2 linked regions of the Variovorax terrae genome follow. The protein of the gene in region 1 binds, or shares a complex with, the protein of each later gene. Links are inferred from orthologs where the notes say so. Each region holds a gene or a part of one and is shown on either strand. Other genes may lie near its edges. The genes, in order: MMF98_RS03600 and MMF98_RS04985.

What was found.
Region 2: the proteins of MMF98_RS03600 (region 1) and MMF98_RS04985 are in contact, whole or in part, in a cryo-EM structure (PDB 8ZAL), measured with the Escherichia coli proteins. The link is inferred for Variovorax terrae from one-to-one orthologs.

Annotation. Positions count from the first base shown.
Region 1 is NZ_JALGBI010000001.1:778,765-781,876, forward strand. Bases 297-3,097 are described here. They hold MMF98_RS03600 (TolC family outer membrane protein), read right to left. Parts: upstream 2,469-3,097; coding sequence 1,125-2,468; downstream 297-1,124. Other genes in these bases: MMF98_RS03595 (Na+/H+ antiporter), read right to left, coding at 297-896; MMF98_RS03605 (rhodanese-like domain-containing protein), read right to left, coding at 2,506-2,853; MMF98_RS03610 (protein-L-isoaspartate O-methyltransferase family protein), read right to left, coding at 2,873-3,097. Also shown: more of MMF98_RS03595, read right to left, coding at 1-296; more of MMF98_RS03610, read right to left, coding at 3,098-3,112. UniProt on the Escherichia coli protein: Outer membrane channel, which is required for the function of several efflux systems such as AcrAB-TolC, AcrEF-TolC, EmrAB-TolC and MacAB-TolC. These systems are involved in export of antibiotics and other toxic compounds from the cell.
Region 2 is NZ_JALGBI010000001.1:1,057,384-1,060,651, reverse strand. Bases 249-3,205 are described here. They hold MMF98_RS04985 (HlyD/EmrA/EmrK family protein), read right to left. Parts: upstream 2,404-3,205; coding sequence 1,093-2,403; downstream 249-1,092. Other genes in these bases: MMF98_RS04980 (efflux transporter outer membrane subunit), read right to left, coding at 2,438-3,205; MMF98_RS04990 (DHA2 family efflux MFS transporter permease subunit), read right to left, coding at 249-1,027. Outside these bases: more of MMF98_RS04990, read right to left, coding at 1-248; more of MMF98_RS04980, read right to left, coding at 3,206-3,268. UniProt on the Escherichia coli protein: Part of the tripartite efflux system EmrAB-TolC, which confers resistance to antibiotics such as CCCP, FCCP, 2,4-dinitrophenol and nalidixic acid. EmrA is a drug-binding protein that provides a physical link between EmrB and TolC.

The sequences.
Region 1 (3,112 bases):
TGGCGCAGGATGTCGGGGAACTGCAGGCCCAGCAGCAGGAAGATCAGGCCGTTGAAGGCGAAGCTGATGACGTCCCAGGTGGCGCGCGTCTGCAGGTGGCTGGCGTTGAAGCGGCTGCTCTTCACGTCGAGCATGTTGGCCGTCATGCCGGCGGCGACCGCGGCCAGGATGCCGGACAGGCCGAAGTGCTCGGCAATCAGGTAGGGCGCGAACGGCATCAGCAGGAGCAGCAGCACGGTCGGCTTCACGGGATGCCCTTCGTGCCAGCGCAGCAGCCGGTGGTGCAGCAGGCCGAAGGCCCAGCTGAAGGCGACGCCGACGGCCACGCCGCCGCAGGCCATCAGCACGAAGTCCAGCGCCGCGCGGGGCAGCGAGAAGCTGTGGGTCATCGTGGCGGCGACGGCGAACTTCATGGCCACCAGGGCCGAGGCGTCGTTCATCAGCGACTCGCCCTCGAGCACATGCTGCAGGCCCGGCGGCAGGCGGTGCCGCCCGGCGATGGCCGAGACCGCCACCGCGTCGGTGGGCGAGAGCACGGCGGCCAGCACGCAGGCCACCGACAGCGGCAGGCCCGGCACCATCGCGTGGATCAGGGCGCCCAGGCCGGCCACGGTGGCCAGCACCAGCCCGACGGCCAGCACCAGGATGAGCCCGCGGAAGTTACCGAATTCGCGCTTGGGGATCTGCCAGCCCTCGGCGAACAGCAGCGGCGGGATGAACAGCAGCATGAACACGCCCGGGTCGAACGGAACGTGCAGGCCGACGTCGGGCCAGGCCAGGGCCGCGCCGAGGGCGATCTGCAGCAGCGGCAGCGGCACGCGCGGCAGAAAGCGGGTGGCGAGGCCCGAGCAGGCGACCAGCGTCAGCAGGCCCAGGGTGGTCAGGACGGTGTCCATGCGGCGGATCGGCGGGAAGCGGCGGTGTTCGGGCAGGCCGTTGCGGCCTTCCGGGCACTCTAGGCGCTGGCGCGCCGGCGCGTATGAAGGCGGTGCAAACGCCCGGTAAATCCGCTTTTCAGCGTGCTACGGGCGTGCGTGAAGGCTATCGCGAGGCGAGGGTCGATGGGTTCGGGGCCGGCGGGCCCGGCCAACCCGCGGGGCGCCGCCGGCAGAGGGGGCGCGGGGTTACTTGGCCAGCAGCGCGTTGACGGCCTGCAGGTCCTCGGGCCGCAGCGTGCCGTTGGCCTGGCGCAGCTTGAGGCCCCCCACCAGCACGTTGTAGCGCGAGGCGGCGAGGTCGCGCTTGGTCTGGAACAGCTGGCTCTGCGCGTTCAGCACGTCGATGTTGATGCGCACGCCGACCTGGTAGCCGAGCTTGTTGGCGTCCAGCGCGCTCTGGCTGGAGGCTTCGGCGGCTTCCAGCGCCTTGACCTGGCTCTGGCCCGACAGCACGCCGAAGAAGGCGGTGCGGGTGGCCTGGGCCACGCCTCGGCGCGCGCCTTCCAGGTCGTTGCGGGCCTTGTCTTCCAGGGCCAGCGTTTCGCGGATGCGGTTCTGCACCGAGAAGCCGGCGAACAGCGGCATGTTGAACACCAGGCCCACGGAGGTGACCTTGGTGCGAAAGTCGGGGTTGGCGGCCCCGGTGGTGGCGCTGCCGTTGAGGTTGCGCGTGACGCCGTAGCTGGCCTGCAGGTCGAGCGTGGGCTTGTGGCCGGCCTCGGCCTTGCGGGTTTCGAGCTGCGCCACGTCGACGCTGGCGCGCGCCTGGCGGATGCTGGGGTGCGCGTCCTCGGACTGCAGCACCCAGGTGTTGACGTCGCCGGGCTGCAGCGCCGGCAGCACCACGGGCGCGGCGACCGGCCGGGGCGCGGTGTCGGTTTTGCCGACCAGCTGGTCGAGCGCGATCTTGCGCACGCGCAGGTCGTTCTCGGCGGCGATTTCCTGGGCGATCACGAGGTCGTAGCGGGCCTGGGCTTCGCGCGTGTCGGTGATGGTCGAGGTGCCGACCTCGAAGTTGCGCTTGGCCGAGGCCAATTGCTCGGCCACGGCGGCCTTCTGCGCGCGCACGAAGGCCAGGCTGTCGTGCGCGCCCAGCACGTCGAAATAGGCCTGGCTGATACGCACGATCAGGTCCTGCTCGGCGGCGACCAGCTGGGCCTGCGCCAGCTCGACTTGCCGCTTGCCCTGCTCGTAGGCGGCCAGGTTGGCCGGGCGGTACAGCGGCTGCGAGGCGCTCAGCGTGGCGTTCTGGTTGCCGAAGTAGCGGTCGATGACCGGGTTGTTGTTCTGCAGCTCGTTGCGCTGCACGCCGGCGCTGAGGCCGGCCGTCGGCAGCAGGTTGGCCCGGGCCTGCTCGGCGCGGGCCAGGTTGGCGTCGTACTGCGAGCGCGCCGATTGGTAGGTGGCGTCGTAGGCGCGGGCCGATTCATACAGTTCCAGCAGGCTTTGCGCCCGTGCGGGCCCGCCAAGCGTCACGCCCAGGGTGGCGGCGAGAGCCATGGACAGGGGGAGAAGCCGGAACAGTTTCATGGTCATCCTTACGGGAGCAGGGCAGCAGAGGGAGGTGTCAGTAAAGCGGAACCGCCGCGTCGCGCTCGCGCGACCAGGCATCGATGCCGCCGGTGATGTTGGCGACCTGGGTGAAGCCGTTCTGCGCGAGGAACGAGGCCACGCGCAGGCTGCGCGCGCCATGGTGGCACAGGCAGGCCACGGGCTGCGCGGGGTCGAGTTCGCCCAGGCGGGCGGGAATCTCGCCCATGGGAATGGCCACCAGCGCGAAGCCGTCGGGCTGCACGCTGGCGGTCTGCAGTTCCCAGGGCTCGCGCACGTCCAGCACCACGGGCTGGTCTGGCGTTTGTTGCCGGGCGGCCTGCAGCCAGGGGCCGAGGTCGCCGGGGCGGATGTGGGTGATCATGGCGCTTGCTCCGGCGGGTTCAGAAGTTGAAGCGCGAGGGCTCGGCGAAGTTCTGCAGGCGCGGCGCCACGGTGTCCCAGGGCTGGGCCGTGCTCCAGGCGCTCTCGCTGGTGCGGGTGACGAAGGTGGCGCGCATCATGGGCTCGAAGCCCACGACGGCGGCCAGCCGCCCACCCACCTTGAGCTGGGCCAGCAGGGCGGGCGGGGCCTCGGCCACCGAGCCGCTGAGCAGGATGACGTCGAACGGGCCGTCCACCGA
Region 2 (3,268 bases), 280 kb from region 1 along the record:
CGAAGCGCCGCGGGTCCACCTTGCCGATGTTCTTGCCCACCATCGGCGAGAACACGATGGCCAGCAGGCCCACCGGCGCCATCACCATGCCGGCCTGGGTGGCGGTGTAGCCCATGTACTGCTGCAGCCACAGCGGCAGCAGCACCACGTTGCCGAAGAACAGGCCGTAGCCAACCGAGGTGGCCAGCGTGCCGGCCCAGAAGTTGCGGCGCTTGAACAGCGTGAGGTCCACCACCGGGTGGTCCTCGGTCAGCTCCCAGATCAGGAAGAACGCCAGCCCCACCACGGCCACCACGGCCAGGCCGACGATCAGCGGCGAATGGAACCAGTCGTATTCCTTGCCGAGGTCCAGCATGATCTGCAGCGCACCGATCCACACCACCAGCAGCGCCAGGCCCACGGCGTCGATCGGCAGTTTTTGCGTGAGGCTCTCGCGCTTGTGGTAGATGCCCCAGGACGCGACCGCCGCGATGATGCCCACGGGGATGTTGATATAGAAGATCCAGGGCCAGGAGATGTTGTCGGTGATCCAGCCCCCGAGCAGCGGCCCCATCACGGGCGCCAGCAGCGTGGTCATCGACCACATGGCCATGGCCAGCCCGGCCAGCGCCTTCGGGTAGCTCGACAGCAGCAGGGCCTGTGACAGCGGGATCATCGGCCCGGCCACGAAGCCCTGCAGCGCGCGAAACGCGATCAGCGTGGTCATGTTGGGCGCCAGGCCGCACAGCCAGGAGGCCAGCACGAACATCAGCACGCTGGCGACGAATAGGCGCACCTGGCCGAAGCGCTGCGACAGCCAGCCGGTGAGCGGCACGGCGATGGCGTTGGCCACGGCGAAGCTGGTGATGACCCAGGTGCCCTGGTTCGGGCTCACCCCCAGGTCGCCCGCGATGGCGGGCAGCGACACGTTGGCGATCGACGTGTCGAGCACGTTCATGAAGGTGGCCGCCGACAGGGCGATCGTGCCCCAGGTGCGGGCCGAGCCCTCCAGAGGAGACGGCTGTGTGTAAGGTGCGGCGGAGGACATGGCCTGGGTCGGAGCTGCCGGCTTTCACCGGCGAGGGATGGAGGGAAGCGATGGCGCCTGCGGGTTCAGTGGGTCTGCGTCGCGGCCGCCGAAGCCGCCTGCGCCGCCACCTTGGGCATCGCGGTCGCGGGCGCCCGGTCCTTGGCCGCCACGGCCCGGGCCGCGCCCTGCCCCACGTTGGCCGCGATCACCTTGCGCACTTCCTCGTTGGCGCCGCTGTCGAGCGAGGCATAGACCTGCGTCTGCGTCGCGGCGTTGTCGCGCGGCGCATCGGCCAGGGTCTTGCCGTCCTTGTTGGACACGTCCACCGACACATCCATCGACAGGCCCACGCGCAGCGGGTTGTCGGCGAGCTGGGCCTCGTCCAGCGCCACGCGCACCGGCACGCGCTGCACCACCTTGATCCAGTTGCCGGTGGCATTCTGCGCGGGCAGCAGCGCGAAGGCCGCGCCGGTGCCGGCGCCGAGGCCCGCCACCGTGCCCTTGTATTCCACCTTCTTGCCGTAGACGTCGGCCGTCAGGGTAACGGGCTGGCCGATGCGGATGTTGCGCAGCTGCACTTCCTTGAAGTTGGCATCCACCCACACCTGCTTGAGCGGGATGATGGACATCATCGGCGTGCCGGCCGCCACGCGCTGGCCAAGCTGCACCGTGCGCTTGGCCACATAGCCGTCCACCGGCGCGGGCATGGCCGCGCGCTGGGCGGCCAGGTAGGCCTCGCGCACCTTGGCGGCGGCAGCCTGCACGCTCGGGTGCTGCTCGATGCTGGTGCCTTCGGTCATGGCCTGGTTGCTGGCCAGTTGCTCCCGCGCGGCCACCACGCCGGCCTGGGCCGCGGCCAGCGCGCTCTTGGCGTTGGCCAGCGTGGTCTGCGCGTGGTTGAGTTCTTCCTTGGAAACGGCGCCGTTGTTGATCAGCGACTGGCGGCGGTTCAGGTCGTCGTTGGCGCGCTCGATGTCGCTCTGCGACTTGACCACGTCGGCCTCGCGCAGCGTGATCTGCGCGGCCAGCGAGCCGTTGTTGGCATACAGCGTGCGCACCTGGCGCACGGTCTGCGCAAGGTTGGCCTCGGCCTGCTCGAGCGCCACCTTGGCGTCGGCCGGGTCGAGCTTGACCAGCGGCTGGCCAGCCTTCACGAAGTCGGTGTCGTCGGCAAAGATCGCCATCACGGTGCCGCCGATCTGCGGCGTGATCTGGATCACGTTGCCTTGCACGTAGGCGTTGTCGGTGGTCTCGTAGTGGCTGGCCACCAGCCATTCGTAGGCGGCCCAGCCGAGGCCGGCCACGACCACCACGCTGGCCAGCGCGGTCAGCGCCTTCTTGCGCTTGGGGTTGCCGGGCTGCTCAGCGGCGGCGTTGGTTTGGGGAGCGTTCATGAGTTTCTCCGGGATCTGAATGAGTGTTTCGGATTCAGCGTGCCGCGACGCTGTTTTGGGCATTCAATGTGCCAGAGGTCCTCGTGGCGTGGTCATTGTTTGCTATTGATTTGGTAGCATCCGTGTAGCCGCCGCCCAGGGCGCGCACCAGCGCCACCTGCGTGTCGAGCGCGCGGGCCGCGAGGTCCACGGCCAGGCGGCGCTGGTTGAGCACCGTGCTCTCGGCCGTCAGCACATTGAGGTAGTTGCCCAGGCCGGCCTTGTAGCGCTGCACGGCGATGTCGTAGGCGCCTTCGGCGGCCGCCTGCGCGGCGCGCTGCTCGGCCTGCTGGCGCGTGATGGACTGCGACGAGGCCACCTGGTCGGCCACGTCGTGCACGGCGTCGATCACGGCGGCGTTGTAGCTCTCCACTGCGGCATCGAGGTCGGCAGTCTTGCCGCGCAGGTTGGCGCGCAGGCGGCCGCCCTCGAAGATCGGCAGCCGCAGCGCCGGGCCCACGCTCCATTGCTCGCTGCCGCTCTTGAACAGGCGGTCGAAGCCCAGGCTCGAGAAGCCGGCAAAGGCGACCAGGTTGATGTTCGGGTAGAACTGGGTCTTGGCATTGCCCACGTCCTGGGTGGCCGCCTCGACGCGCCAGCGCGCGGCGGCGATGTCGGCGCGCTGGCCCAGCAGGTTGGCCGGGATCACGCTGGCGGCCGGCGTGCCCTTGAGGGCGGACAGGGCCGGCGGCTGGAGCCCCTGCGCCGCCTGCGGCTGCCCCACCAGGGCCGCCAGTGCGTTGCGCGCGAGCGTGGACTGCTCCTGCAGCGCCTCGATCTGCTGGCGCGCCTCGGGCAAGCCGCCTTCGCTTTGCCGCAGCTCCAG